DNA from 4 places in the Mesorhizobium sp. M0618 genome. Region 1 is predicted to be linked to each of the others. Evidence: riboswitches for the same ligand, from Rfam matches in the RefSeq annotation. Region 1 holds a riboswitch; each other region holds the start of a gene.
The links. Region 1 has a riboswitch for cobalamin ahead of NKJ04_RS00355 (aromatic ring-hydroxylating oxygenase subunit alpha). Riboswitches for the same ligand answer to the same signal wherever they lie in the genome.
Positions count from the first base shown of each region.

Region 2: it holds a riboswitch for cobalamin, as region 1 does, so the genes downstream of both, bluB (5,6-dimethylbenzimidazole synthase) here and NKJ04_RS00355 (aromatic ring-hydroxylating oxygenase subunit alpha) in region 1, are expected to answer to the same signal.
Region 3: it holds a riboswitch for cobalamin, as region 1 does, so the genes downstream of both, metE (5-methyltetrahydropteroyltriglutamate--homocysteine S-methyltransferase) here and NKJ04_RS00355 (aromatic ring-hydroxylating oxygenase subunit alpha) in region 1, are expected to answer to the same signal.
Region 4: it holds a riboswitch for cobalamin, as region 1 does, so the genes downstream of both, NKJ04_RS31015 (ABC transporter ATP-binding protein) here and NKJ04_RS00355 (aromatic ring-hydroxylating oxygenase subunit alpha) in region 1, are expected to answer to the same signal.

Region 1 covers NZ_JAMYQH010000001.1:73,704-81,302, reverse strand. The annotation lists gene NKJ04_RS00375 (glycosyltransferase family 2 protein) at 1-273, opposite strand, end outside; gene NKJ04_RS00370 (serine kinase) at 288-1,337, opposite strand; gene NKJ04_RS00365 (PqqD family protein) at 1,387-1,818, opposite strand; gene NKJ04_RS00360 (FAD-binding oxidoreductase) at 1,947-3,047, opposite strand; gene NKJ04_RS00355 (aromatic ring-hydroxylating oxygenase subunit alpha) at 3,073-4,320, opposite strand; cobalamin riboswitch at 4,436-4,637, opposite strand; gene NKJ04_RS00350 (DUF680 domain-containing protein) at 5,145-5,342, shown strand; gene NKJ04_RS00345 (DUF680 domain-containing protein) at 5,429-5,629, shown strand; gene NKJ04_RS00340 (DUF680 domain-containing protein) at 5,699-5,935, shown strand; gene NKJ04_RS00335 (ABC transporter ATP-binding protein) at 6,013-7,125, opposite strand; gene bglA (beta-galactosidase BglA) at 7,150-7,599, opposite strand, start outside.
Region 2 covers NZ_JAMYQH010000018.1:9,839-17,437, forward strand. The annotation lists gene aroC (chorismate synthase) at 1-95, shown strand, start outside; gene ribB (3,4-dihydroxy-2-butanone-4-phosphate synthase) at 207-1,307, shown strand; gene NKJ04_RS19455 (MFS transporter) at 1,337-2,569, opposite strand; gene NKJ04_RS19460 (TetR/AcrR family transcriptional regulator) at 2,691-3,299, shown strand; gene NKJ04_RS19465 (hypothetical protein) at 3,580-4,563, shown strand; partial or broken gene bluB (5,6-dimethylbenzimidazole synthase) at 4,686-5,399, opposite strand; cobalamin riboswitch at 5,415-5,594, opposite strand; gene NKJ04_RS19475 (histone deacetylase family protein) at 5,716-6,642, shown strand; gene NKJ04_RS19480 (exodeoxyribonuclease VII small subunit) at 6,646-6,897, shown strand; gene NKJ04_RS19485 (DUF2277 domain-containing protein) at 7,009-7,275, shown strand; gene NKJ04_RS19490 (pirin family protein) at 7,315-7,599, shown strand, end outside.
Region 3 covers NZ_JAMYQH010000033.1:60,588-68,186, reverse strand. The annotation lists gene metE (5-methyltetrahydropteroyltriglutamate--homocysteine S-methyltransferase) at 59-2,410, opposite strand; cobalamin riboswitch at 2,505-2,706, opposite strand; partial or broken gene NKJ04_RS27875 (helix-turn-helix domain-containing protein) at 3,412-3,883, shown strand; partial or broken gene NKJ04_RS27870 (IS110 family RNA-guided transposase) at 4,007-5,018, shown strand; partial or broken gene NKJ04_RS27865 (helix-turn-helix domain-containing protein) at 5,266-5,825, opposite strand; gene NKJ04_RS27860 (hypothetical protein) at 6,279-6,593, opposite strand; gene NKJ04_RS27855 (SET domain-containing protein-lysine N-methyltransferase) at 6,592-7,140, shown strand; gene NKJ04_RS27850 (phytanoyl-CoA dioxygenase family protein) at 7,190-7,599, shown strand, end outside.
Region 4 covers NZ_JAMYQH010000044.1:34,600-42,198, reverse strand. The annotation lists gene NKJ04_RS31040 (TetR/AcrR family transcriptional regulator) at 1-182, opposite strand, end outside; gene NKJ04_RS31035 (MFS transporter) at 306-1,493, shown strand; gene NKJ04_RS31030 (D-arabinono-1,4-lactone oxidase) at 1,507-2,784, shown strand; gene NKJ04_RS31025 (DSD1 family PLP-dependent enzyme) at 2,784-3,923, shown strand; gene NKJ04_RS31020 (AraC family transcriptional regulator) at 3,928-4,761, opposite strand; cobalamin riboswitch at 5,056-5,262, shown strand; gene NKJ04_RS31015 (ABC transporter ATP-binding protein) at 5,425-6,213, shown strand; gene NKJ04_RS31010 (ABC transporter substrate-binding protein) at 6,260-7,207, shown strand; partial or broken gene NKJ04_RS31005 (FecCD family ABC transporter permease) at 7,343-7,599, shown strand, end outside.

The DNA of each region.
Region 1 (7,599 bases):
CGGCGAGATATCGTCCGAATCCAGGAATGACACGAACTCCGCATCCGGCGGCAGTTGCCGCAGCCCGGCGTTGCGCGCCCTGGCCACGCCCATGTTGGATTGCTGGAACAGTCGGATGCAGGGGTTTTCGCGCATCATCGAGCGCACGGCCTCAGCAGAGCCGTCGGTCGAGCCGTCGTCGATGACGATGATGTCGAGATCGGCGGCGTCCCGCTGCCGCACCAGCGAGCGCAATGCCGAAACGACATAGCGCTCACGGTTGTAGACGGGCATTATCACGCTCAGTTTCACGAAGCGCCCCGCGTGAGAAAGTCCGCAATCGTGCCGGCTATCTCCTGTGGCTGCGTCCCCAGCGACAGACGATAGCACGGCAGCAGGCGGGTCAGGTCGCTGAAGAAGCGAAAGCCGCTCTCCCGCTCGCCCGGCATCTGCGCTATGCCCGACGGCGCCAAGGCGATCATGGCATCCCTGCGCGACACCGGCAGGATCGAACTTGCCCCACCACCGCCGATATGTGGCGCCAACAGCGCGACGATGTCGAGAGTTTCAGGCACCGGCCGGGGAGCGATGTCATCAATGTGAAACGCATATTTGCCTTGCCAGTTAAGCGGGCCATGCGCCGGCAGCCGGTGCTTCAGCCCAAGCCGAGCGAATCCCTGGGGATCCTGCTTGAGTGTTGAAAACAACGGGCGGGCAGTCACGCCCTTGGAGAGGTCGATCAGCACATAGTCGTCGCCGACGCTGTCCAGTCCGTTGAGGAGGCCGGCGGCGACGGTTCCAGATTTCCCGGCCCCGCCCGCACCGGCCAGCAGCACGCCCTTGCCATTGGCGCCGAGCGTGCCGGCATGGGCAAGGCGCATGCCGCGCGCCCCATATTCCCAATGGAGGAAGGGGCGCAGCGGCGCTCCCGGCTCCCACGGTGGAAAGGCATCGGCCGAAGCCATCAATTGCACGCCAACGCGACGTTGCGGATCATAAAACTGCCAGAAATCCAGGTCGTGAAAATGGTTGCCGCGCAATCCGGCCTCCGCCAGCCGGGTGGCGAACCCATGCTGCGTGAAGGGCCCCTGGCCCCAACTGACCGGTGCCGCGATGCCGTCTATGCCGGGATGTGCGACGAAGACGCGGCAGATGTCGGCAGGCGTTCGGTTGCCCGGAGCAGTGACAAAGCCATGAGCGACGGCATCCGCCAATGCGCCGGCGCTGACATGCGCGCTCAAATCCAGATGCGGCAAGCCCGCCTTGCGGGTCAGTGGATAATGCGCGGCGCTGCTCTCTGCTTGCGCCAGGACATGGCGTGCGTAGTCAACCAAGTTTTCGAGAGTGACGTTCGGCATGGGTTTGCCTATTCCGGAGCTGTCCGGCAACGAGAACCTGATGGGCGCTTCAGTTGGCCTGCTTCACCGCGGGCCAGCCGAGGGGCTCCTCGACCTCGTGGATGGGATCGACGACAATGAGATCGGCGAGATCGTCATGGATGTCGACCTTGAGGGGCTCTCTGGCAGCGGCGAGCTGAGCCAGCAATTCGCTTGGAGCCGGTCTTGCCACGCCATCGGTTACGGCCGCCAGCAAACCGAATTCGAGCAATTGTGAAACAAAGCCGTCAATTGCGGCGGCATCGAGGGCGCCAATTCCGGTCGCGGCGCCGACCAGTTCGGAGGCAGGCACGCCGGACGACAGTGCATCCCAAAGTCTGCTGCCTGAATCAGAGAAGCCGAAATATTTGCCCGTGGTCAGGTCAAGAACGACGGCTTCGCCGTCGAAGGATTCAAAGACGATATCCTTGCTGGCAATGGCATAGATGCCGGATTGTCGCATGTTTGCTCCCCCGCCGAGCAGGCCGCGGAGATGATCTTCGGGCCTTACGGTCAACCCCACCGTTGCAGGCGTCTAACCATTTGCAGGGTTTTTGGCAAGATGGCGCAGACTCGGGCGAGCGCAGCCGGTCACGCTTCGATTTCAAGCGCAGAAAGCGGCTTCGAGCAACAGGCGAGGATAAAGCCGTCCTCGATTTCGTGATCGAGGATGCCGCCATTGTGACTCATCTCGACGTCGCCCGCGACCTTCCTCACCTTGCAGGTGCCGCACAGGCCGAACTCGCAGGCGGCGGGAATCCGCACCCCAGAGGCGCGTGCCGTCTGCAGCACGGTCTGGCCGGCGACGCATTCGGCATCGACATCGGAAAGCGAAAACCGGATCGGCGTCACGGCCTCGACGGCAACGGCGGCGCCGTCTTCCGGCAGTGGCGAGAACGGCGCCTGGATCTCCTCCACGGCAGGCGCCGCAAAGCTTTCCTGATGGTATTTCGCCATGTCGAAGCCGGCGGCGTTCAGCATGCCGCGCACGGCGCGCATGAAGGGATCGGGGCCGCAGCAGAAGATCTCGCGCTCACGGAAATCGGGCGCCAGCAATGGCAGCCGGATTGCGTCGATGCGGCCCATATGGCCGAACCAGCCCTCGCGGCTCGACCGCTCCTCGATCATGAAGCCGAGCGACAGGCCGGGCATGCGGCTGCCGAGCAGCTCGAGTTCCTTGCGGAAAATGATCTCTTCCGGGCGGCGCGCACAGTTGACGAAGCCGACATCTGTCCATGGCGCACAGTCGTTCAGCCAGCGCAGCATCGACATCATCGGCGTCACGCCGGAGCCCGCCGAAATGAACAGATATTTGGCCGCCGGGTGGCTATGCAGCGAGAAGTCGCCGGTCGGCCCATAGGCCTTGACGTGCGAACCGGGCGTCAGATGGTCGAACATCCAGCGCGTGCCGGTGCTGCCCGCCTGCGCCTTCACCGTCACCGCGATCGAGAACGGCCGCGATGGCGAGGAGGACAGCGTGTAGGTGCGCATCAGCGGCCCGTCCGATGTCGGCAGTTCCAGAGTCACGAATTGGCCCGGCTTGTAGCGGAACCAGGTCTGGTTGTCGGAGCGGAAGGTGAAGGTCTTCACGTCAGGCGCTTCGTCACTGACGCCGATCACTTCCAGCACCTGCAGCCTGTCGTTCCAGGGCGTCATCTGGTCGAGATGGCGATAGAGGCCAAGGTCCGTCATCGCATTCATCCTCTTGTCCCCTGGGCTAGGCGACGCTGCGCAGGGCCGGCCGGTCGCCTTCGGCAAGGCGCGGTCCGATGAACGACGCGTACCACTCGACGAACTGGATCACGCCGCCCTCATGCAGCTCCGAATAGGGGCCTGGTTCGTAGGCCGGCGACAAGATGCCGAAGGCGTTTTCCTCGACGATGCGGCGGTCCTGGTCGTTGGTCTCGGTCCAGACATGGGTAAGCTCAGCGAGATCGTAGTCGACGCCTTCGACCGCATCCTTGTGGACGAGCCATTTTGTCGTCACCGCGGTTTCCGTGGCACTGATCGGCAGCACGCGGAAGGTGACGGCATGGTCGCCGAGGATATGGTTCCAGGTTGTCGGATAATGATAAAGCAGCAAGGAGCCGATGCGGTCGGTTGAAACGCTGTCGGACAGGTTCTTCTGGACCGCCCGTTTTCCCGTCATGGTGTAGCTGACGGCATCGCGCAGCAGCGGCGCGCGGGTGGCGCGGTACTGCCCTGCCGGATCGATGCGGAATTTGCTCGGCAGGCCTGATGCCTCGCATTTGGCCCAGTGCGCGACCATTTCAGGGTCGCTGTCGGCGCCGTTGACGCCGGTCACGGTCGGAGCCTCGGGGAAGGTCTTGCACAGCTCAGGATGATTGGCGGCGCAGTGATAGCACTCGCGGTTGTTTTCCCAGACCAGCTTCCAGTTGCCCTTCTCGACGATCGTGCTCTCGAAGGCGATCTTTGCTTCACGCAACCGGTGCGGCAAAAGATAGGGTTCGATCATCGCCCGCATCGGCGCGAAATCCGCCGGCTCCTTGGCCAGACAGATGAAGATGTAGCCGCCGACGCTCTCGCAGGCGACCGGCTTCAGGCCGAAATCACTCTTGTCGAAACCGTCGGCCATCTGGCGGGCAAACAGCAGGCGGCCGTCCAGCTCATAGGTCCATTGATGATACGGACAGACGAGCTTTGCCGCCGTACCCTTTTCCGCGTTGCACACGCGGCTGCCGCGATGGCGGCAGGAATTGTGGAAGGCGTTGATCTTGCCGTGCTGGTCGCGGACAAGGACGACCGGGTAGTCGCCGATCTGCACGGTGATGTAGCTGCCCGGCTTCGGCAGTTCGCAATCATGGCCGATGAACAGCCAGTCGCGATACCAGATCAGCTCCATGTCGAGCTTGAAGTAGTCTGGATCGGTGTAGAAGGGCTGCTCCAGCGAAAAGCCTTGCCGGTGCCCCTTCAGGAGCCTCAGCATGTCGTTGCGGGTATCCATGTCCTGTCCTCGTTTCTAAGGACTGAACTGGTGGTGATGGAGGAAGGATTGAAACGCAGGCCGGCTAGGTGCCAGACATGCGCTATCCACCTCTTGACCGCCCACCGCGATCAGTCGAGTCTAACAATCTCGGGCTGGTTTCCGGGCTCTGGAGTTGTCCTTGCGGACCATCGCGACACCTTCCCAGGCAGTTGCCCAGTGGTCTCCCGTTGCGACTTGAACTCCACCACCGTTGCGGGGGCAGCGCCGGATTCTGACCGGCTTCCCAATTCTCCGCCTCGTCGTCACGAAGCGGCACCTGAGATGGTATGATCTAACCACGATCGGGGGCGCGCCGTCGGCATGAAAACGACATCGTATCCATGCGGCGCGACACGGCCTGCGAACGTTCCCGCAGACCGTCGCGGGCTGAAATCCACCTCCCGGATGGCCATTTTGCCGGCTGCGATATCCCCGAATCGGAGCCCTTGGCGGGGTCAAAAAAGGTTAACGGTTTCGAAAAGTGACTATTAGCTCGATCTAAAATCGAACCGAACGGTTCGTTTCTGTTGACGGTGCGTGCAGGACGGTGTGAACGCTGGGCCTCTGAAACAGTCAGTGATCCATCCAGCGGTTACACTTAACATGCTGATATAAAGAAGAAAAATATACCCGTAGATTCCCTTGGTACAATTTCAAGGTGTGGATTCATGGTCCACACGGAACAACTTCGTGATTGGAAAAGGCGGGGTTGCCCTCCCACATCGGGGCTGTCCGAACGACGCGATTTCATTTCCAAGACACGCCGCTAGACGGACGGAAAAAGACGATACTGGAGTACAAAAATGAAAAAGATCATTCTCACTGCCGCAGCCCTTCTGGCCATTTCCGGCAGCGCCTTCGCTGGTAGCGACCACTACGGTTCGAACGCCGCGGCAGCCACTGCTGTCGACAGCTCGTACACCGCTTCGACCAAGAAGTCGGAACCGGCTGCTCAGGCGCCTGCCCAGGGTGCTGACCGCAACCTCTTCGGCAACAACTAACAGCCGATTCCCAGTTGACGGCGGGCTCGCTCGCCGCCCTGGCGAACTTCAGACATTCGAAATTCAGACATTCAGGAGTATTTAAGATGAGCAAGATCCTCATTGCTGCCGCCACCGTTCTGGCCATCACCGGCAGCGTTTTCGCGGGCAGCGACAACTACGGTTCGAACGGCTCCAATCAGCCTGCCGCTGCTGTGGACCAGTCGTACACGGCTTCCACCAAGATCTCGGAACCGGCTGCCCAGACGCCCGCTCAGGGCAGCGACCGTAACCTCTTCGGTCGCTAACAGCCAATTTCGCAACCGACGGCAGCTGTGTCTGCCGTCCTGGCGAAATCCAGAATTCAGGAGACTAAAATGAACAAGATCCTTATTGCTGCCGCCGCCGTTCTGGCCATCACCGGCAGCGCGTTCGCCGGCAGCGACAACTTTGGCTCCAATGGCGCCAATCAGCCTGCGGTTACTTCGGTTGACAGCGCGCATACGAGCTCGGTCCGCAACAGCGGTGGCCTCGTCGAGAAGCTGCTCAATTCGTCGGGCGACGTGGAGAAGTCCGCCCCTCAGGGCAGCGACCGGAATCTCTTCGGCCGTTAACAGCCGAAGCTGATCTTCAACAAAAGAGCGGCGGGCCTAGCCCGCCGCTCTTTTTGCGTCCAAGACGCGGTCCTGCCTCAGGCCGCCTTCGCTTCAGCCTCATGAAGGGCAAACGACCGTCCGTCAGCGTCGAAGATATGCAGGTCCTCGCCATTGGCGCTCAGCCGCAACGTCGAACCACGCTTGACTTCGACATTGCCGGGCAGCTTGGTCACCAGCGGCAGGTCGGCGCGACCGATGTCGACATAGACCAGCTGAACCTCGCCGAGCTGCTCGACATAGTCGACCGTCCCCTCGAACAGATAGTCCGCGCCGCTGGCGATGATCAGGTCCTCCGGCCGCACGCCAAAGCTCACCGCAGCACCCTTCGCCGAAGCAGGCGTTGCGATCGGCACGGTTGCCTTGCGTCCGCCGACATGGCTGACGACGGTCGGATTGCCGGTCTTTTCGATGGTCGCGGGCAGGATGTTCATGGCCGGCGAGCCAATGAACTGGGCAACGAACAGATTGCCGGGCTTCTTGTAGAGATCCATCGGCGTGCCGACCTGCTCGATATGGCCGTCCTTGAGCACCACGATGCGGTCGGCCAGCGTCATCGCCTCGACCTGATCGTGGGTGACGTAGATCATGGTCGTGTTGGGCATCGATTCCTTGAGCTTGGCGATTTCGATGCGGGTGGCGACGCGCAGCGCGGCGTCGAGGTTCGAAAGCGGCTCGTCGAACAGGAACACCTTCGGATTGCGCACGATGGCGCGGCCGATGGCGACGCGCTGGCGCTGGCCGCCTGACATCGCCTTGGGCAGGCGGTCGAGATATTTGGTCAATTGCAGGATCTCGGCGGCCTGACGCACACGGCGGTCGATCTCGGCCTTGTTCTCTTTGCCGATCTTCATCGAGAACGCCATGTTGTCGTAGACGGTCATGTGCGGGTAGAGCGCGTAGGACTGGAACACCATGGCGATGCCGCGCTTCGACGGCGGCACGTCGTTCACCACTTCGCCGGCTATTCTAAGCTCGCCGGAGGTGATTTCCTCGAGCCCGGCGATCGATCTCAGCAATGTCGACTTGCCGCAGCCCGACGGGCCGACGAAGACGATGAACTCGCCCGACTTAATATCGAGGTCGATGCCGTGGAGAATGTTCAGATTGCCGTAGGACTTCTTCACTTGTCTTAGCGTGACATCGGCCATTTGGTTCCTCCAGTGATTGGAAATTCAGTCGAGACGCCCGAACCAGGCGCCGTAGCCGCCAAGCTCGATGGAACCGCTGTTCGCCTGCCCCGAAAATCCGTGCCCGGGCAGAGGTTGCAGCGATCGGCCGCCAAGGTCAACCTTGGCCGGCCGGGCTCCCAGATTGAAGATGCAGACGATCTGCTCATTGCCCGCGCGGCGTATGAAGGCGACGGTGTCGCCCTCACTTTCGATGAAATTGATGTCGCCCTTGGCGAGCGCCGGATGGGCACGCCGGAAGGTGAGAAAGCGCCGGTAGTGCTCAAGCAGCGAAGCCTCGTCGCCCTGTTGGACATTGACCGCTTGCGCTAGATGCTTGGCCGGCACCGGCAGCCAGGGCTTTGCTGGGGAGAAGCCGCCATTCTTGGCGCCGCCATCCCACACCATCGGTGTGCGGCAGCCGTCGCGGCCCTTGAATTCCGGCCAGAAGCGGAT
Region 2 (7,599 bases), on a different contig from region 1:
GCGCCGTGCCGATCGGCGAAGCAATGGTTGCCTGTGCGATCGCCGACCACTATCTGCGGCATCGGGGACAGACGGGGAGGGGAATAGGGGAATAGGGGAATAGGGCAATATGTTGCGCTCTTAGTCCGGCCGGCCAAATCTTTTTGCTTTTCCCTACTCCCGTACTGCCCTACTCCCTTATTCCCCTGCGAGCGAAGCGAGTACCCATGCCTTACGACCAGAAAAAAATCGTCGAAGCCCTGCGTGCTTTCGAACGCGGCGAGATCGTCGTCGTCATGGATGATGACGGGCGCGAGAACGAGGGCGACCTGATCGTCGCCGCCGTCCACTGCACGCCCGAAAAAATGGCGTTCATCGTTCGCCACACGTCCGGCATCGTCTGCACGCCGATGCCGCGCGAAGAAGCCAAGCGGCTTAACCTTGCGCCGATGGTCGCCGACAACGATTCCGCCCACACCACGGCTTTCACCGTCAGCGTCGATTTCAAGCATGGCACCACCACGGGCATCTCGGCCGAAGATCGCACTTTGACCGTTCGCAATCTTGCCAACGGCAATGTCGGTGGCTCGGATTTCGTCCGGCCCGGCCACATCTTCCCTTTGATTGCGCGCGAAGGCGGCGTGCTGATGCGCTCCGGCCATACCGAAGCCGCGGTCGACCTGTGCAAGCTCGCCGGCCTGCCGCCGGTCGGCGTCATTTCCGAGCTGGTCAATGATGACGGCACCGTCAAGCGCGGCCCGCAGGTGCAGGCCTTCGCCGAGGAGCATGGGCTGAAGCAGGTTTCGGTCGCCGACCTCATCGCCTACCGGCAGCGCAAGGAAACTCTGGTCGAACGCGTCGCGTGCTCGGAAATCGACACGCTCGGCGGCAAGGCACAGGTCTTCACTTACACGCTGCCGTGGGACTCCATGCATCACGTCGCGATAGTCTTCGGCGACATCCGCGACGGCGAGGAGGTCCCGGTGCGTCTGCATTCCGAGGATGTGGTGACCGATGTCTTCGGCACCAGCCACCGGCTCGACGCCATCATGAAGGCGATGGGTGAGCGCAGGCGCGGCGTCATCGTCTATCTCAGAGAAGGCTCCGTCGGCGTTGCGCATCAGGAACGCAAACGGCCGGCCAGCGGCGACCGCGAGGATCACGAAGAGGCTCGCCGCCGCGAAAACGAGTGGCGCGAGATCGGGCTCGGCGCGCAGATCCTCAAGGATCTCGGCATCTCCTCGATCAACCTGATCGCCTCGCGCGAACGCCACTATGTCGGCCTCGAAGGTTTTGGCATCCACATCGCCAAGACCGAGATCCTCTAGGCAGCTAGCGCCCGGCTCGAAACCGGGCGCTATCTGATTATTTCCGCGGCAATCGCGGCCGCTTCACATCCGTCCATCTCGCACTCAGTCGTGGCAAGGCTGCGTTGGCCAAGCAGCACCGTGGCCAGCGCGATCGTGCCTGAAGCCACCGACACCCAGAACCCGTTCGGTGCACCGAACGCATCCACCACCGCGCCGGCCGCGAACGAGCCCAGCGCCATGCCGATGCCGATGCCGGTCATGACCCAGGTGATGCCTTCGGTCAGCATCGCTTCCGGCACATGCCGCTCGATCAGGCCGAAGGCCGTGATGAAGGTCGGCGAGATCGCCACACCGCTGATGAACACGGTCAGCGCCAGCAGCGGCACGGTGTCGGCGGCGAGCGGCAACAGCGTGCCGAGCGCGACGAGGGCGACTGCGATGGCGAGCTGGCGTTGCAGCGGCGCCTTCAGGCTGAGCGCGCCGACGATGATGCCGAGCACGAACGATCCCAGCGCATAAACGCCGATGACAAGGCTGGCGGCGCCGGGTTGGCCAAGCTCCTTGGTGATCGCCACGGTGGTCACTTCCGTCGTCGCGAAGGTTGCGCCGACGAAGATCAGGGCAAGCGTGATGATCTGAACCGGCCGCAGGCGGATCGCCGAGCCGCTTGAGTTATGGTCGACCGGCCGCACCTGGGGCTCGGTCGAGCGTTGCAGGATGAAGGCCGCTGATCCGAATGCGAGAAATAATGTGCTCACCAGAACGCCGGCTTCCGGGAATAGGGCGGCACTCAGGCCGACCGATAACGATGCCCCGGCGATATAGACCAGTTCATCGGCCACGGACTCGAAGGCGAATGCGGTGTTCATCTGCGGTCGTCCTCGGAAAATCTCTGTCCAGCGCGCCCGCACCATCGCAGGTATGCTTGGCATGGCGGCGGCCAGGAGTGCCGACACGAACAGCGTCCACACCGGCCAGTCCTGGTTGGCCGCCGCTATGAGGACGGCGAAAGCCAGCACCGCGATGATAGTGGTGGGCACGACGATTCGTGTCTGGCCCAGGCGGTCCACCAGTCTCGATATTTGCGGCGCGACGAAGGCGTTGGCCAGCGCGTATGTCGCCGAGACGGCTCCAGCCAGCCAGTATTCGCCGCGCGCCTGCGACAGCATCGCCACGATGCCGATGGGCGCCATGGCGATCGGCAGGCGCGCTAGGAAGCCGGCGGCCGCAAAGCCCTTGGCGCCGGGGGCACGAAAGATTTCCGCATAGGGATTTTGCATCGGTTGGTTCCTCGACAAAGGACGATTGGACAATTACATACGGAGCGTATGATTATTAGATAGAGCATACGCCGCGTATGTCAATTAGCATACGAAGCGTATGTGAATAGGTCCAGGACACATGCACAAACCCCGCAAGGAGATGATCGCCGAGACGCGCGCAAAGCTTATTGCGGCGGCCCGTCATGCCTTCGGCACAACAGGCTATGCGGAAGCCTCGATGGATGATTTCACCGCTTCGGCCGGGCTGACGCGCGGTGCGCTCTATCATCATTTCGGCGACAAGAAGGGGCTGTTGCAGGCGGTCATAGCCCAGATTGACGGCGAGATGGCGGCGCGCATCAATGAGGTCGCGTCGAGAGCACCGACCCGCTGGCAACATTTCGTCGACGAGTGCTCGACCTATATCGAGATGGCGCTGGAGCCGGAAATCCAGCGCATCATGTTCCGCGATGGCCCGGCCGTGCTGGGGGATCCAGCGCAATGGCCGAATGCCAGTGCGTGCATCGCTTCAATGACCGACCATCTGACCGCGCTGCAGGAGGAGGGGGTCGTTGTCTCCAGCCTCGACCCCGAGACCGCCTCGCGACTGATCATCGGAGCGAGCAGCCAGGCAGCGCAACGGATCGCCAATTCGAATGACCCCGAAACGACGTCGAAGAAGGTGGTGACGGCGTTCAAGCAACTGCTTGAAGGCCTGCTGAAGAAGCCGGATCCGCAGTCGAATTGAAGTTCTCACCGGAGCTTTCGTGCCGGCAGCTGTTCACGATAGGAATTTTTTCTTGACACCATGCCCTCAGCTAAGGTATATATTCGTCCATGGTGCTGATTTGCGCCAGTGACCGGCCGCACAGGCGGGTTTTTCGTTTGATGCTCCGTCAGCCAACGCGCTGGCGGGCTCCGAACCCGTTACCCCGAATTCGTCGCCCTTTGGCGTCAGGGCCGCAATTGACAATCGCCGGGTTGAGTCCATCCTCTTCCACCATCTCTGAGGCGGAGATTCGGGACACATGTGGGATTTCGAGATCGGCCGGTCGGTGTCCATCATGATGCGGACCTGGCCGTTCATCGTCTTTCGCATGATCGTCTATTTCGGCATCACGCTGGCCTATATTATGGCAACCGGCACCGGCGCCTCCGTCGGCTATGGCGTTGGCCATATCTCCACCGATCCCGACGGGCCGCTGTCGTTTGCCCTGTGGGGCGGCGTGGTCGGTTTCGGCGTCGTCTCGATCGCCGTCTACTGGATCCGCGAATACATCCTCTATGTCGTCAAGGCCGGCCACATCGCCGTCATGGTTCATCTGATCGACGGCCGCGACATTCCCGGCGGTCAGGACCAGATCGCCTACGCCAGGGATGTCGTCACCCAGCGTTTTGCCGAAGCCAACATCCTTTTCGTCGTCGACCGACTCGTCAAGGGTGCCATCCGTGCCATCACCGGCCTGCTCGGCGGTATCGCCGCCTTCCTGCCGATACCAGGCCTGAGCGGCCTGGTCTCCTTCATCAACACGGTGATCCGCCTGTCGCTGACCTATGTCGACGAGATCATCCTCGGCTACAACATCCGCATCAATTCAGCCTCGCCCTTCGAGACGGCGCGCCAAGGCGTAGTGCTCTATGCTCAGAACGGCAAGGTCATGGTCAAGAACGCCGTCTGGCTGGCGGTCATCATGTGGGGCATGTCGTTCATCATCTTTCTGATGATGCTGGCACCTGCCGGTGCGATTCTGTTCCTGATGCCTGGCCAGCTCGCCGGCTGGGCTTTTGTGCTCGCCATCGTCTTCGCCTGGGCATTCAAGGCGGCGTTCATCGAGCCTTTCGCCATCGCCTGCCTGATGCAGGTCTATTTCAAGACCATCGCGGGCCAGGTGCCCGATCCGGCCTGGGACGCCCGGCTGGCCGAGGCATCGTCGAAGTTCAGGGAGCTCAAGGACAAGGCGCTGGCCTCCTTCGGCGGTTCGCGCTGGGCTACGGCCGGCGCCACACCCTGATCGGCTGGGCGGATGGTGTCTGGTGAGGCAGGAACGGTGTTGAGGCGCGCCACGGTGGATTTGAGCTGTGTCTCGCCTTGCCCGGAAAAGGTCTCGCTCATGATCAGCTCCGGCAGCGGCAGCCGCCGTCCCCAGCCATGCGTTTCAAGGTCCGGTTTGGGAGCGAACTCGGAAACACGGCCGACGCAGAGATAGGCGACCGGCGTTACGTGATCCGGAATGGCCAACAGCCGCTTCAGCGCCTCAGCCTCGATGATGCTCACCCAGCCGACGCCAACGCCCTCGGCACGCGCGGCCAGCCAGAAATTCTGCACCGCGCAGACGGTGCTGTAGAGATCCATCTCCGGATTGTGCCAGCGTCCCAGCGGCGAACCCTTCGAGCGCTGCCGGTCGCAGGTGATGCAGATGTTGAGCGCGCTCTCGCAGATGCCTTCCAGCTTGAGCTTGCGGTACAGCGCCTGTTTTTCCGCCTCGATCGCCGGCAGTTCCTGTTCTCGCGCGGCCAGGAACAGGTCGCGCACCTCCGCCCGTCGTTTGACATCGCGAATGACAATGAAATTCCATGGCTGCATGAAGCCGACCGATGGCGCGTGATGGGCGGCAAGCAGCAGCCGTGCCAGCACGTCGTCATCGATCGCGGTGGGCAGGAAATGGCTGCGCACGTCACGCCGCGTGAACATGGCGCGGTAGACCGCATCGCGCGCATTCTGGTCAAATCCATCGTCAATGGCAGCGGTCATGTGTTCCGGCATCGCTTGTCCCCTTGCGATTGCAGATTCAAAACTGACAGAGCGTACTTTGTGCGTCCAAGTAGACGCACGTCGCTCTGATGCCATCCGCCTGACCACGCGGATGACAATGCCTGCCAGGCCGGTCTTCTGGCTCGGGATCAACCCGCGTCCGGTGCCTTCCCGTCATCGACAGTGGCATTTACCGGCGCGGTCCCCCTCACAGCGTTGGGCACGCCACGGAATTCAACCGTGTTCCCGATTCTCCCGCTTGCGGCGGGCACCAGGCAGTACCAGGGACCTTACGCCGAAGCGCCCGCGGGGCCAATGCCTGCGGCGACGCGAATGGACGCAGTCGCGATTTTCCCCAGTCATCGGCCGCCCGTGCATGGCCTTTGTCGATCCGGGTCACTAGATTAGGACAATGACCACCCGTCTCTACACCCATCCGATCTTCCTCGAGCATCTCACGCCGCCCGGACATCCCGAGCGGCCCGACCGCTTACGCGCCATCGAGCGCGTGCTCGACGACGAAGCCTTTGCCGGGCTCGATCGTATTCAGGCGCCGGAAGGCGACGAGGCCACCATCCTCTACGCGCATCCCGCCGATTTCGTCGCCCGCGTGCGCGCCGCCATCCCCGACGAGGGGATTGCCCGCATCGATGCCGACACCACTGCCAGCCCGAAGAGCTGGCAAGCGGCGATCACCGCGATCGGCGCCGCCAACGCCGCCGTCGATGATGTCTTTTCGGGCCGCGCCGACAACGTCTTCGTCGCCGCCCGGCCGCCCGGCCATCATGCCGAAAAGACCACGGCGATGGGCTTTTGCCTGTTCAACACGGCGGCGATCGCGGCGCGTTATGCGCAGAAGAAACACGGTGTCGAGCGCGTTGCCGTCGTCGACTGGGACGTGCATCACGGCAATGGCACGCAGGATATTTTCTGGGACGATCCGTCGGTGCTCTATTGCTCGACACACCAGATGCCGCTTTATCCCGGCACCGGAGCGAAGACCGAAACGGGCGCCGGCAACATCGTCAACGCACCGCTGGCGCCGCAGACCGGCAGCGAAGTGTTTCGCGATGCCTTCCTGTCGCGCGTCCTGCCCGCGCTCGACAATTTCGCGCCCGACCTGATTATCATTTCGGCGGGGTTCGACGCGCACCACCGCGATCCGCTGGCCGAGATCAATCTGACCGAGGATGATTTCGACTGGGCGACCGGCCAGCTGATGCAGCGCGCGGCACGCCACAGCGGCAACCGGCTCGTCAGCCTGCTCGAGGGCGGCTACGATCTGCAGGGATTGGCATTTTCGGTCGCCGCCCATGTCGGGCGACTGATGAAAGGATGAATGATGGCCGATGAGACCAACGAAGACGTCAAGGCGATGAGCTTCGAGCAGGCACTCGATGCGCTGGAGAAGATCGTCGATGATCTGGAGCGTGGCGACGTGCCGCTCGACCAGTCGATCAGGATCTATGAACGTGGCGAGGCGCTGAAGGCGCATTGCGACCGGCTGCTGAAGGCCGCCGAGGACAAGGTCGAGAAGATCAGGCTGTCGCGCGACGGCAAGCCGGTCGGAACGGAGCCACTCGACGCGGATTGAGGCCCGGTCCGAACGATGGCCTCGCCTCACCGGTTTTTGGACATGATCATGATCGAGGATATAACTCGTTCCGCTTGAAACAGCTCAAGGACAAGAGGAGATCCGGAAGCGATGTGCAGAAACATCAAGACCCTGTTCAATTTTGATCCGCCGGCAACCCATGACGAGGTGCGCGACGCGGCTCTTCAGTTCGTCCGCAAGCTGAGCGGAACCACGCGACCCTCGAAGCAGAACCAGCACGCCTTCGACCATGCCGTCGAAGCCATCGCCGCCTCGGCGCACGAGCTGCTCGAATCGCTCGAAACCCACCAGCATCCGCGCAATCGCGAAGAGGTGGCGGCCAAGCTGCGGGCAAAGGCGGCGATCCGCTTTGCCTGATGCGGCCAGGCGGCCTTCGACCACCGACAAGGAGAGTCCATGAGCTTCTTCCCCGGGAAAGACCCTGAGGCAGGCGATGCCTTCGCCAGCGATCAGATCGAATTGATGGTCATCCCGAACGCCAAGGACATCGGTGGTTTTCAGGTGCGCCGTGCCCTGCCGACGGCAAAAAGGCGGCTGGTGGGGCCGTTCATCTTCTTCGACCGCATGGGTCCCGCGATCCTGCGCGCCGGTCAGGCACTGGATGTCCGTCCGCATCCGCATATCGGCCTGTCGACGGTCACCTATCTGTTCGACGGCAAGATCCGGCACCGCGATTCACTC
Region 3 (7,599 bases), on a different contig from region 1:
CATATTCCCGGCCGACATCCGCCACCGGCAACTCCCCACACGGTGAGGAAGAGAAGCCTTACGCCTGCACTTTCTGCCGGAGCGCGCGTGCTGCAGCGACCATGTTCATGAGGGCAGGGCGGACCTCCTCCCATTTGCGTGTTTTGAGGCCACAGTCCGGGTTTATCCACAGTTGGCCGTCGGACAGTCGCTCGCGGGCAAGCATGACTAAGTCCGAAATCTCGCCGACTTCCGGGACGCGTGGTGAGTGAATATCATAGACGCCGGGACCGATTTCGTTCGGATATTTGGAGCTCGTGAAGGCGTCCAACAGTTCCATCTTCGAGCGCGACGTCTCAATCGAAATGACATCCGCATCCATTCCAGCGATCGCGTGAATGATCTCGTTGAACTCCGAATAGCACATGTGGGTATGAATTTGAGTCGCGTCCTTTACACCCGTTGAAGCGATCCGGAAACATTCGACAGCCCAGTCGAGATAGACTTTCCAGTCAGATTGGCGCAGTGGCAATCCTTCGCGAAACGCGGCCTCATCGATCTGGACCATCCTTGCGCCGGATCTTTCGAGATCCGTCACTTCGTCGCGGATGGCGAGCGCGATCTGGCGGCAGGCTTCGGAGCGGGGTACGTCGTCGCGAACAAAAGACCAGTTGAGAATGGTGACTGGGCCTGTGAGCATTCCCTTCACGGGCTTTTCCGTAAGCGACTGGGCGAATTGCCACCAGCGCACTGTCATCGGATTGCGCCTCGATACGTCGCCGAAAATGATGGGGGGACGCACGTAGCGCGACCCATAGCTTTGTACCCAGGCATGCTGGGTGAGCGCGAAGCCGGACAACTGCTCGCCGAAATGCTGTACCATGTCGTTTCGCTCGAACTCACCGTGCACCAGCACGTCCAGCCCGATCTCTTCCTGCCAGCGAATTGCAGCCTCGATCTCCTTCTTCAGGAACGTCTCATAGTCGACATAGCTCAGCTGGCCCTTCGCATGAGCGGCCCGCGCCTTGCGTACCTGCGGCGTCTGCGGGAAGGACCCGATGGTCGTCGTCGGGAAACGCGGCAGCCCGAGTGAGCCGGCCTGGACTCTGGAGCGCTCGCCAAAAGCGCTCTCTCGTCGCTTCGCGCTGTCCTCAATGCTAGCGATCCGCCCCTGAACAAGCGGGTCATGGATCCTCGTAGATGTCACGCGCGTGGCGGCAGCCTCGGCAGACGCTTTCAACGCGCCTGCTACCGCATCCTTGCCTTGGGACAGGGCCCGGGCCAGCAAGACCAGCTCGTCGGTCTTCTGGGCCGCGAAGGCGAGCCACGACCTGATGTCCGCGTCGAGTTCCGTCTCCATGCGCAGATCAATCGGCACATGCAGCATCGAGCAAGAAGGCGCGATCTCGACGCGGTCCAAGGGCCAGCCGGCGACGATCGCTTTGATGCGGTCGAGAATGGCGGGCAGGTTCGCACGCCAGACGTTGCGGCCATCGATCAAGCCAAGCGAGAGCACCAGATCCTTCGGAGCGAGCCGAGCCACCGTTTCCAGCTGCTCGGGAGCGCGCACGAGATCAATATGCAGGCCGGCCAGGGGCAGAGAAATCGCGGTTTCGAGATTGTCTCCCAGCGACCCGAAATACGTAGCCAGCATGATCTTCAGCTCGGGCGCGGCTTTCGACAGCTGGCCATAGGCGAATTCGAACGCAGCTCGTTCGTTCGGGTTCAGATCGAGGACAAGCGCTGGCTCATCGATCTGCACCCAGTCGGCTCCCGACAGCTTCAGCCTCTCCAGAAGCTGCTCGTAAACCGGCAGCAGCCGCGGTAGGAGCGCGATGGGACCGAACCCCTCGGCAGGCGATTTCGCCAGCTTGAGGAAGGTGATGGGTCCAAGGATGACTGGGCGTGTGTGAATGCCGAGAGCCTTAGCCTCGAGGAAGTAATCGACCGGCTTCGATGACGAGAGGGCGAACGTCTGATCATCATCGAGTTCCGGCACAATGTAGTGGTAGTTGGTGTCAAACCACTTGGTCATTTCCATCGCGGTTACACCAGGTCCATGAGCCTCCTCCTGGTGACGAGCGTGTCCACAGTCCTCCGTCTGACCCTGGTTGCCGCGCGCCATTGCGAAGTAGATGTCAAGTGGGACCTCGCCGCTATTCCAGCCGTAACGGGATGGAACGGCCCCGACCATGGCTGCGGTGTCGAGCACATGGTCGTAAAGCGAGAAGTCGTTCGACGGGATTTTCGACACGCCGCGATCGCGCTGCTCTTCCCAGCTAGCGGCACGGAGCGCCTTCGACGTCGTGAGAAGGTCGCCAGCGGACGATGTTCCGGACCAGTAGCTTTCAAGCGCGAATTTCAGTTCTCGCCGACGACCGAAGCGCGGCACGCCGAGCGTTGCTACAGGAATTTGCTGAGAGACAGTCATGTCATACCCCGATGATTGGGGCGTCGGTGACAAGGAAGGCGCTAGCAGGCCGGCATCAACGCCGGGTTGCAGCGGCCACCGAGACACCCCGCCCGTGGACGTAATTCGCGTGGCAGGTCTCCTGGCTCGCGGGGTCATAGCCTCTACCCGTCTTCCTGAGGGTATTCGCCTCAGTGACATGATTGGGGTTGGCTCGCCGCTAACAGTTGCGGGGGCAGCGCCGGCATCGCACCGGCTTCCCTCTTAGCTCCGCTGCGGCAGCGCCGCACGCGAGAACCACGACACGCAGACAATCACAGCAGTTCGCTCCTTTGTCAATGACGCATAACGAAATGTTTATGTCGTTATGTGATCGCGCTTTTACGCTTGTCTAACATAGTGAAATATTCAGTCGCCCATTGGCGGCGCTGCTCCGCTGCCACCATTGTCAACTAATGAATTCCTGTCGGGCTGCGACATCCCTCGCAGGTCGCCGATCAAGGATTTCGGCCAACACTTCAAGCGCGTGACAACGTCGTTAGAATGCAGAAGATCGCATTGGGGGCGATGTTTAACGATGCGGCCGCAAGCTGTGCGTGCGTGGCAGAAGCGGTTTTCACGGAGTGAGCGCCAAACGGTGGTCCGAGGGGAAATGGCACGCCAGTCGTCATCACGGATGACTAGTACCGTTCCACAGAGATTGTGATGGGTTGTTTTAGCGCAAAATCGGAAGCGATTCCGGAAGAATTCGGACGGCCCCGGGCGTGCGCGAGATGAGGCCGGCTTTTTCTAAAGTGATCACCATCTGGTGGACGGACGGAGCGGTGACGTCGAAGTGGCGCTGCATGTCGGCTTCGGCCGGGGCTGTTTGAAGATCCGGGCATAGATGAAGGCCAAATACTGGCCTTAAAGCTGCGTAAAGCGCGGCTGCGGCGCGGCTTGTCGTTCGCCAAGTGACTGACTCATTTCCGGATTCATCTGCGCCTGCACGCTGAAGGAGGTGCAGGTGAGTATAAAGTTTTGTGGACCTTAGCCAATCGGAGGGTGATCAACTTGACGCGCTATTGAGCGGGGGGCGCCACGCGACGCGCAAAATAAAACGCGCACAGATCCTCTTGGCCGCGAACGACGGCGTGAGCGACGAGGTGATCGCCGCAACCCTTGAAGGTCTCGGGATCGACGATTTATCGGACACGGCGCCGCTTTGTGGAAGCGAACCTGGAGAGAGCGCTCACCGAGGAGCGGCGACCCGGCGTTGAGCGCAAACGTCGAGCAAGGATGAGGCGCTTTTGGTGGCGACCGCCTGCTCAAAGCCGCCACCGGGACGGGCCCGCTGGACCCTCGAACCTCCTGGCCGAGGAGATGGTCCGGCTCACCGACCATGAAGAGCTGTCTTCTGAGACCGTCCGTCGACGGCTGGCAGAGAATGATCTGAAGCCCTGGCGCAAAGACATGTGGTGCATCCCCAAAATCGACGGAGAATACGTCGCCCGCACATGCAGCGAGATTGGGTCTGATCCAATTTTGCACACGATGACGTAATTGCTGCGTCGCTCCTTTGAACGAAGACTCGGCGGACGGCAAAAGCCGCCGACCAGTGAGATCAAGGAGGCCGCAGTGAAGCAATATGTCGGATTGGATGTGTCGCAGCGAGAGACCAGCGTTTGCGTCGTCGATGATGCTGGAAGGGCTGTCTTCCAAGGGAAAGTGAAGTCCCATCCGGGAGCACTGACCGAGTTGCTCCGCAAACGCGCACCGCACACCGAGCGCATCGGATTCGAGACGGGCGCCATGTCCAGCTGGCTCTGGCATGAGCTTAAACGGGTCGGAATGCCGGTTGTCTGCATTGATGCTCGACATGCGAAGGCGGCACTTTCAGTTCGAATGAACAAAAGTGATGAGAACGATGCCCGCGGCCTGGCCGAGCTGGTTCGCGTCGGCTGTTATCGGGAGGCAAGGTCAAAAGCACAGAGAGCCAGGCAACCCGATCCCTCCTGGTGGCGCGATCGCGACTTATCGCCATCCGCCGCGATCTCGAGAACCAAGTCCGGTCAATGCTGAAGGAGTACGGGCTGCAGTTCAGTCGCTCAACCGGTGCGCAGTTTCGGCTAAAGGTCGAGGCGTTGGTTGTCGACGGGCATCAGCTTCGATCCGTGATCGAGCCGCTTCTGACCGTTCATGAACAGGCTTGCAGGGAACAGGAAAAGCTGGACCGGCAGGTACGACGCCTTCTTCGTGAGGATGACACCACGCGCCGGCTTATGACGGTTTCTGGCGTCGGCGTCGTGACGGCGTTGACCTACCGCCATACGATCGATGATCCTTCGCGCTTTTCCTCGGCCAGTGACGTCGACGCCTACCTTGGTCTGACGCCGCGGCGAAAACAATCTGGGGGAACACATGTCAACGGGGGAGATCGGCTGTTGCGGACCTATTTATACGAAGCGGCCAGCGTCCTCATGCACCGGACAAAGAAATGATCGATGCTGAAGGCGTGGGGCGTTCGCCTGTCGAAGCGGATAGTATGAAAAAGGCAAAAGTGGCGGTAGCTCGCAAGATCGCGGTTCTGCTCCACTGGCTCTGGGTTAACGGCACCAGCTTTGAGTGGGGCGGCGAAAAGATGGCGTGACAACCCGCGCTCGATCAGAATCGCGGGTCCGCTTCCGAAACCCGTGATGTCCCCGCCGGGCGGTGGTTGTGGACCTCGTTGAATCGGCTGACGTCGACTTCGAACTTCGTTGCACACGCTGAGGCGCCCAACCCGAACATCATCATGAGGCACTCGACCTCGGAAAGGAAATGACCCCGGCGATGACAGAGCGAAACTCGGATTGACAATCACCCGCAATTAAAGGGCCGATTCACACTCATAGCATCTGAAACCACACCTTGCCGGGCTTGCCCTTCGGCAGGTCGGCGAGGTGGGCGCTTAGCGTGCGCGGTAAGTTTGTTTGAACTCTTCCACGATCCAGGCATCCTGCGCCGGATGGCGCGGTCGCGCGCTCATGTGCGAGAAGCCGAGTCCCTTAGCAGCTTGCCCACGTAGCGCTCGTCATAGGGGACGCCGAAACGATCCGCGATGACGCGCTGCAGATCGATGCGACGCCAGCGCACCACGCCGTCAACCGCAAGGTCCGATCCTGCCTGGACGATTTGCGCCAGTTCGGCCTTCTGTTCCGGCGACAGGCGCGGCGTGTTTCCGCCATACCAGGCATCCTTGAGTCTTTCAGGGCCATCCTCGTTGAAGCGATGCACTCAGTCCCGCAGCGTGTGGCGGTCCATGCCGCCGATCCGTGCAGCATCTTCCCGGCTCATCCCGTCCATGACCGCAGCCAGCGACAACAAGCGCCTGCTCTGGTTGACGTCCTTCGCTGCCGTCGCCAGTTGCCGAAGCCGTAGCCGAATAGTCCGTCCGTACCTTCACCGCTAATCGCATCGCCCGAATGCTCCTCGCGACAAGGAATCACGGATCAATCAAGGCGGGAACCCCTAGACAGTCAGCCCTCAGAGCCTTTGGTATCAGTCCCTCATCGTCGATGGGCGCCTTTCGGTCGTAGACTTCACCTTACTCGCCGTTCTCCGTCAGCTTGGCCCCGTAGTGTTTTCGGGTGCACTGTGAGAGACCCTCGCAGGCTTCTCTGATTGGGTTTGTTGGGGGCAAGCTCCTGTTGCGTTTTTTTGGACCGTGTCGCCCGAGGGTCACTCGCTTCTCTTCGCGCTCGCGCAAGCGATACATCAACATGGACGACCTGTGCGAGCACAAGAAGCTCGCTCTGCGCCAAGCTGCATGACCAGCTTCATGGCCGCCCCGTTTTTGCAGAACTTGACGCACACAACCGACCATTTGACCATTTGCGAAGCACAAGAAGGAGACACTTAGGGCACTCCTTCATGCAGCCAATAGTCTGTGGCGGACGACCACATCACCTTTTGCTGAACTTGACGCACGCAACCCGCTGCTGCGATTTGGCGATGTGCCGCGGCGATCGAACAGGGCCCTGACTCCTCGCGTTTGTCGGACCCGGTACAAAGGCCTATTCAGTTGTTCGTTTTGCTCCAGCCTGAACGCTGAAAAGCAGCCAAAAATCTCTTTTCGCTCGATAGCCAGATTGGCATAAATTTTGAGACGTTCATTGATGTCGGAAGCGACGCCGACTTGTATCACAGCAAACCGATGCTCATTGTGAGGAGTAAGGATTCCCATGTCGATGTCTATCTTGGTAGATGAAGTCTCTTGCGCACGACAACTCAATGCCCGCAACGCAAGAGTTATTGATAGCAGTGGCGCTAGGGGGCGAGGCGTATTCGCAGCTCTGGATCTTTTGCCTGGAGAAATTGTTGTTAAAGGGGTAGTTGCTCGCATGGAGCGTAGTCGGACAACGAACTCCATTCAACTGGATTGGAATGTCCACGCCTTGTTCGAGGAGCCAGTGGTCATTTTAAATCATTCTTGCGATCCCAATTTAGCTATAGTTCCGAATCATCTCGGAGCGTACGATTTTATCGCTGTGCGTCAAATCGCTTCTGGCGACGAAGTGTGCTTCGACTACGCTACGACGGAATCCGAATGCATCGGTGTATCAGTCTGTCTTTGCTCAGCGGCAAATTGCCGAGGTTCAGCCGCAGGCTTTGACAAGTTGCCCCGTGATCATCCGTTGGTCGTGTCGGGATTCCACGCGCCGTACCTCTCTCTACAAAAATCCTTGGCGATTTCCAAAAGGATAGGGATTCTGCAATTCGGCGGATTCTAGCATTTGCTTTGGCCCCCTTCATACAAAACCTCGAGGAGCATGCGTGGCCATGTCTACCCTGCATGATACCGTTGATGCAAATGACACCCGCTTTGTGAATGCGGTTGATATTCCTTTGGACCAGGGCGAAAGCTTCAAAAAGAACGGATTCCTGAAGATCAACGGATTGTTTAGTCCCGCCTGCATACAGGCTCTCAGAGAGGCGGCCTTGCTGAACATCAGGTCAGCGTCCGACCTCGACACACAATACGGAAGCGGGTTCAAGCGGCTGACCTATGGCCTAGGGCAGACTACAGCGTTGCGACACATCTACACAGCCAACTCATTCCGCAAGGCAGTGGTCGGCCTTATCGGTGACCCGCTCATAGTGAGCGAGGGTCTGGCCTTCGAATTGAGCAAAGGCGAGACCGGCTTCACTTGGCATTACGACTCTCTCAGCTTCCGTTTCATTCGGCCAGT
Region 4 (7,599 bases), on a different contig from region 1:
TGGTAGACGGTGGCGATCGGCCCGCCCGCCAGCATGCCGACCTCCTTCATGGTGACGGCGTCGATACCCTTTTCCCCGATCAGCCGCATGGTCGTCGACAGGATCGCGTCGATGCGCTCGCGGCTGCGTTCCTGCTTTGGCCTGCGCCTCGGCTCGGTCGCCATTCTATTCAATTCCGTCATGCACCGATCTTTCGCACGATTTTCAAATTCCGGTTGACAAGAAATATGATCAAGTATCAGTTTCTGAAATACTGACAGGTTGTCAGCTTTTTTGCCGCACGGCAAGGACGTTGGGAGGCGCCTTTGGCTTCGACAGATACCGGCCATGCAGGCAGCGGCGACTGGCTGGTCGGCAATCCGACCGGCCGGCAGCTGGCGTCTGCCCTGTGGATCGGTTCGGTCGGCCTGCTCATTCTAGGCCTGCAGCCGGTGCTGCTTGGCGCCCTTTACACCGAGGGTCATGTCAGCGGCGATGAACTGGCGCTGGTCGCCACCGCCGAGATGATCGCCATTGCCATCGGTTCGGCTGTCGTGGCGATGCTGCTCTCGGCGCACAACATGCGCTGGAAAAGTGCCGTCCTTCTGCTGCTGCTGGCGCTGGCCAATGTGTGGACGGCCTATGCCGCAACCGCCAACACGCTGATCGCGGCCCGCGCCCTGGCCGGGCTCGCCGAAGGCGGTCTGGTCGCGGTCGCCACCGAACTGATCGCCCGTTCGCGGCGCGCCGAGCGCATCGGCGGCTATTTCGTCACCATGCAGACGCTGGCGCAATGCGCGCTTGCCCTGCTGCTGGCGCTTTATGTCATTCCGGCCGCCGGGTCGGCGGGCGGCTTCATCGTTCTTGCCGTCGTCTGCGTCGTGTCGCTGGCGGTCGCCTTCACCGTACCCGGTGACTATGCCGACCTGCCCAAGGAAGAGAATTTGGCCAATGTGCTGACTGTTCCCTCGATGACCGCGCTGTTGTCGGTCTTCTGCTACTTCATGTTCTTCGGCGCGGTCTGGGCTTTTCTGGAGCCGCTAGGCGCGCAATACGGCATCGATGGCCGCACCGTCGGCCTGATCGTCTCGGCCAGCCTCGCCGTGCAGGTCCTGGGGGCGATGACGGCGACGGCGTTCGAGGCGCGCATCGATTATCGCCTTGCCATCGCGGCGATCGGCGTCGTCGCGCTTGTCAGTTCCCTGGTTCTTGCCAGTAGCCCCGGCCTGACGACGTTCTGGGTCGCTGCCCTGGCCATGGGCTTTATCCTGCTGTTCATCGTGCCCTACCAGATCCGTCTGGCGATTACCGCCGACGAGACACGCACCGCCGTGCTGCTGGTGCCGGCAGCCCAGCTTTTCGGCCTGGCGATCGGGCCGATCGCGGCGTCGCTGCTCATCGATGGCAAGGATTTCCGGCCGGTGCCGGAATTCGCCGCCGCCAGCGCGGTGGCCAGCGTGGCGCTGCTCGGTTTGTTCGTCCTTGTGTCGCGTCGCCGTCGTGCGGTTGCCTGAGCGGGGAGGTGGCATGTCAAACATTTGGAGCAACTGGTCGGGCTTTGTAAGCGCCGAGCCCAAGCTGATCGCCAGCCCCGGCGATGCCGGTGAGCTCGGTGATCTCGTCCGGACCGCGCCTGGCCCGGTGCGCGTCGCCGGCGCCGGTCATTCCTTCACGCCGCTGGTGAAATCGCAGGGCACGATCCTGTCCCTGGAGAGGCTGGAAGGGCTGGTCTCGCACGATGCGCAAAAACATCAGGCGCGGGTGCGGGCAGGAACCCGGCTCGGCGCGCTGATGGGCATCCTGCAAGGTATTGGCCAGGGCCTGCCCAACATGGGCGATATCGACCGCCAGGCGATCGGCGGCGCGCTGGGCACCGCCACGCACGGCTCGGGACCGACGCTCGGCGCCTATCACACGCAGCTGGAGACGGTGCAGATCGTCGACGGGCTTGGCAAGGTCCGCGACTTCAAGCAGGCAGGGGATCAGGACATGATCCATGCCATCGGTGTCGCGCTCGGCGCTTTCGGCGTGCTCACCGAAGTGACGCTGAACAACATCGCGACCTACCGGTTGCGCCGCCGCAAATGGGTGCTGCCGATCACCGAGATGCTGCGCGATTTCGAGGCAATGATGGCCGCGCATCGCTCGGCCGAATTCTACTACATTCCGTTTTCCGGCTATGCGCAGTTCATCGCCAGCGATTTCAGCGACGCCGCACTCACCGCACGGCCGCCGGAAGAGGACGAGTCGGGTTTGAGGACACTGCGCAGGCTGCGCACCTCACTTGCCTGGCTGCCATCGCTGCGTGGCCGTCTGATCCGTTCGGCGGCCGCCAGATTTCCCGCCGAGGACTATGTGCAGGACTGGCTCAACGTCTATGCCAGCGACCGGCAGACCAAGTTCAACGAGATGGAATATCATTTGCCGTTCGAGGAGGGGCCGAAGGCGCTGGCCGAGATCATCGAGCTGACCGAGAAGCGCTTTCCCGAGGTCTATTTCCCGATGGAGGTGCGCTCGGTCGCGCCGGACCAGTTCTGGCTTTCGCCATTCTACAACAGGCTGACCTGCTCCATCGCCATCCACCATGATGCAGCGAACGATCCTCTGCCGTTCATGCGGGCGGCAGAGCCGATCTTCCGCAGATATGGCGGCAGGCCGCATTGGGGCAAGATGCACAGCCTGAAAGCGGCGGATCTGAAAAAGCTCTATGCGCGCTGGGACGACGCCATGGCGGTGCGCCGCGACATCGATCCGCAAAACCGCTTCGTCTCGCCCTACATGGCCGGCCTGTTCGGCATCGAATGATGAGCACCTATTTTTCCACCCTCTCGGATGCGCTGAAGACCGCCGGCATCTTCCAGCCCTGCCTGTTGCTCGATCGCGACCGGCTGGACAGCAACATTGCCCTGGTGAAAGACAGGCTCGACCCCGGCCTTGCTGTGCGGTTGGTCGACAAATCGCTCGCCTGCCTGCCGCTGCTTGCGCATATCGGCAAGGCGCTCGGCACCAATCATGTCATGACCTTCCATCCGCCGATCAGCGAGGCGGTGCTGAAGGCGTTTCCGGATGCCGATCTGCTGTATGGCAAGCCGATGCCTGTCGATGCGGCAAGGGCTGCGCTGGTGAAGGGTAATGTTGACTGGTCGCGTGTCTGCTGGCTGATCGACAGCGAGGAGAGACTGGCGGAATATGGCGCCCTCGCTGGCGAACTCGGCATCGGCCTGCGCATCGCTTTCGAGATCGATGTCGGGCTGCATCGCGGCGGGTTCGCCAATCCTGAGGCCTTGTCGAAGGCGTTGAGCGCGTTGCCGGCCCGGCTGCATTGCGAAGGCGTCATGGCCTACGAGGCGCATGCGCCGCTCATTCCCGGCCTTTTCGGCGGACCGGCAAAGGCATTGGCCAAGGCGTCGGCGCAGGCCTCGGCGTTCGTCGCCTGTCTCGGCGCCGACCAGCGCCGTATCCTGAACATCGGCGGCAGCAAGACCGCACTGCTTCATCATGGCGGCATGGCCAACGAGGTTTCGATGGGCTCGGCCTTTGTGCTGCCCAGTGATTTCGATACGCCAGGCCTCGACGGCTTCCAGCCGGCGGCCTTCATCGCCACGCCGATCCTGAAAATGGTCGAGCCGATGCTGCCTGGCCCGCCGGCCGTCACCCGCCTGCTGCAGGCGCTCGGCCGCTTCCCGCGCAAGGGCTGCTATCTCTATGGCGGCAAGTGGATGGCCGAGCCGGTCTTCCCCGAAGGCATGAAGGCGAACGGGCTGCTCGGCCTGTCCTCCAACCAGCAATTCATGGGCTTGCCCGCCGACGCGACCGCAAAGCCCGGCGACTACGCCTTCCTGCGCCCGACGCAGAGCGAAGCCGTGCTGCAGCAGTTCGGGTCGATCGCTGTGTTTTCCGGCGGCGGGATAGTCGATCGCTGGCCGGCGCTGCCGATGGCCTGACCGACTACGCCCTCACCGGTATCCAGATCTCCAGCCCGCCATTGCCGCTGCGTGGATCGAACTCAGGGCCGTAGCGTTCGAATTCCGGCGCATCCGATATCTCGTGGCCGGAAGCCGGCAGCCATTTGTTCCAGATCGTGTTGACCGTCCGGCGAATGGTCGAGATGTGTTCGCGGTGGGCAAAGACCGCATATTTCTGCGCCGGCACCCGCACCCGGCTGAATTCCTTGGGCAGGTCGGAAAAATCAGACACTTCGACGCCGGCGATGTAGTCGAAATTGCCGGCATCGTCGCCGTTGACGCAGACGCCATAGGCGACATCGCCGGCCTCGCCCGGAATGTTGCCGATATAGGGGCCGAAGCGCTGCCATTGCATCGGGATGGCGGCGCTGGTTTCGCAGCTGTAGCGTTCGCCGAGGCCGGCGATCAGGAACGGCCGGCTGGTCTCGAAACGCGGTGGTTCGAGATTGGTGAGGAAGGACTGGTCCATCAGGATCGGCTCCACGAGGTCGAGCTTGTCGAGTGTGCCTTGCGCGCGCACCAGTTCCGGCGTGGTGCCGAACTGATCGCGGAAGGCACGGGTGAACGCCTCATGCGAGTTGTAGCCGGCGTCGAGCGCGACGGAGAGAATGTCGGGCGCCCCGCCGGCCAGCTTGCGCGCCGCCTCGGTGAGCCGGCGTGAGCGCATGTAGCCCATCACCGAGCGGCCCGTGGCAGCGCCGAAAGCCCGCGTCACATGAAAACGCGACACGCCGCTGCTTTGCGCGACATCGTCAAGCGAGATCGCCTCCGGCAGATGACTTTCGACGAACCACAGCGCTTTCTCGGTCGGGTTCATTTTGCTCCTCGCATTGGCCAGATCATCCTGCCGTTTCCTGGCGCGGCCAGTTTGATCGAAATTGCGCATCCCGCGCAATCGAACCGATCCCGTCACAGTCGCACACCGATATGGCACAGCGGTCGAGCGCCCCTTGCCGCCGACGAGCCAAATTCGGCAGGCTTCGCTTGACAGCGCCAGGCGGCATCCTCTAAAGCGTAATGTTATTACATATCGAAAGCGTGAAATGCATGTTTTCCCTAGCCGGCCCACCACTCCGTCCGAGAAATCCATTGCGAAGCGATTGGGGGAAATCTACGCTGAAGCGGTGATGGTCCCCGAGTCGAAAGGCGAGGGGTGAAAAGGGAACACGGTGAGATCCCCAGGGGTCGAGGCCGTGGCTGCCCCCGCAACTGTAAGCGGCGAGCAAAATCCGTGAATGCCACTGGCCGGCAAGGCTGGGAAGGCAGGATGGCGCAACGACCCGCGAGCCAGGAGACCTGCCATCACTGAGTTGACCGGACGGGGTGTGCCGGGAGGAAACGCGAATCCCGGTCTTGTCGGCCGCTTCGCCAGCTTCCTTCCGTCGCCAGTTTTGGAAAGTGACGGAAAGTTGGACGGCTCTATCGATCATCGCATCATCGTGTGCACGCTTTGCCATCCCGGCAATCTGGCGGGCAGCCGATGACCGTAGCGCTTCTCGAAGCACATGACCTCTGCGCCATGGCGAATGGCCGGGATCTGGTCCAGGCGGTCAGCTTCTCGGTGGCCGCTGGCGATCGCCTTGCCATCATCGGTCCCAACGGCGCGGGCAAGACGACGCTGCTGCGCATGCTGTCGGGCATGCTGCGGCCGAGTTCCGGCGAGGTGAACCTCGGCGGGCGCCGGCTGGACGGGATTTCCGCCGCCGAGCGGGCGCTGCATATCGCCGTTGTCGGCCAGACCGACCAGCCCGATCCGCGGCTGGCGGTGATCGACTATGTCGAGCTGGGCCGGGTCCCGCACGCTCGGCTACGGCGCAGGAGCGAGGAGCGTGACATTGTCGTCGATGCGCTGCGCCGGACCGGCCTGCTGCCGCTGCTTGGCCGCACCATCGGCTCGCTGTCGGGCGGCGAGCGCCAGCGCGCCCAACTGGCCCGCGCCATCGCCCAGCAGCCAAAGATCCTGTTTCTCGACGAGCCGACCAACCATCTCGACCCGCGCGCCCGCGGCGAACTGCTCGACCTCGTCGCAGGCTTCGAGATGACGGTGATCGCGGTGCTGCACGATCTGGCGCTGGTGGCACCGTTCGCCACCAGGGTGGCGGTGATGAACCATGCCCGTCTGCAAGCGCTCGCCGCACCGCGCGAAGCGCTGACCCAAAAGCTGATTCGCGAGATTTTCGGCATCGATGTGCTGCGTCTGCGCCATCCGACCGAAGACCGCGAACTGACGGTGTTCGAGATGCCGAACCGTGCCGCGCCGCCATTCTGATTGAAGCCGTCACATATCGATCAATCCCGTCCACAGGAGAAAACCCTTGAAACGCCTCGCTTTTTCGCTTGCCTTCTCGCTGCTGGCCTCGACAGCCCTGGCCTTCCCGGTGACCGTCGACAGCTGCGGCAAGCCGCTGACCTTCGACGCGCCGCCGAAGCGTGCCGTCATTCAGGATCTCAACATGGCCGAGATGGCCTTCGCGCTGAAACTGCAGCCGGCGATCGTCGGCCTGACCGGCATCTCCGGATGGTACAAGGTCGGTCCCGAATTCAAGGCCGAGCAGGGCTCGATCCCGGAACTGGCGCCGAAATACCCCACGCTCGAAAACCTCGTCGCGGTCGAGCCGGATTTCTTCTTCGCCGGCTGGTATTATGGCATGAAGCCGGGCGGCGAGGTGACACCCGATACGCTTGCCCCGCACGGCATCAAGACGCTGGTGCTGACGGAAAGCTGCGTCCATCTCGACAAGAGCCGCCCCGCCGCCTCGATGGACCTGCTCTATGGCGACGTCGAAAAGCTGGGCAAGATCTTCGGCAAGGAGGCCGAAGCTGAGAAGCTTGTCTCCGGCTGGAAGACGCGGCTCGCCGACATCACCGCCAAGGTCGGCGACGCCAAGGGAACGCGGGTCTTCCTCTATGATTCCGGCGAGGACAAGCCGTTCACCGCAGGCAAATTCGCCATCCCCAGCGCCATGATATCAGCCGCCGGCGGCGACAACATCATAGCCGACATGGACACCAGTTGGGGCAATACGGACTGGGAAACGGTGGCGTCGCGCAATCCGCAATTCCTCATCCTGCTCGATTACCAGGATGGCGGTGGCTACAGGAAACTGCTCGATTTCCTGAAGGCGCATCCGGCCATGAAGGAGACGGACGCGGTCAAGAACGAGCGCTTCGTCGCCCTGCGCTATGCCGAACTGACGCCGGGACCGGCCAACATCGAAGCCATCGACAAGATCGCCAAGGCCATGCATCCGGAAGCGTTTTGATGCCTGTCGCCCAAAAGTGCGCAGCGGTTTTGGGGCAACGACATGCATGAACAAAAGATCCTGGAAGTGCGTCGCACGCGTCCTGACAGACGCGACGCATTTCCAGGCTTGCGCCATCCGGCATTTGCACTGGCCATGCTGGTGGGAGCGGCGGCGATCGCCGCTCTCGCTCTGCTGTCGATCGCCTATGGTTCGACACTGATCCCGTTGACCGATGTTGTTGCCGCGCTTGGCCGTGCAATCGGCTTCAGCGGGCACGACGTGGCAGGACCGGTCGGCAAGATCGTCGTCGACCTGCGGCTGCCGCGCACGATCCTGGCCATCTGCGTCGGCGCCGGCCTCGGCGTCGTCGGTGCGCTGCTGCAGACGGTGACCCGCAACGACCTCGCCGA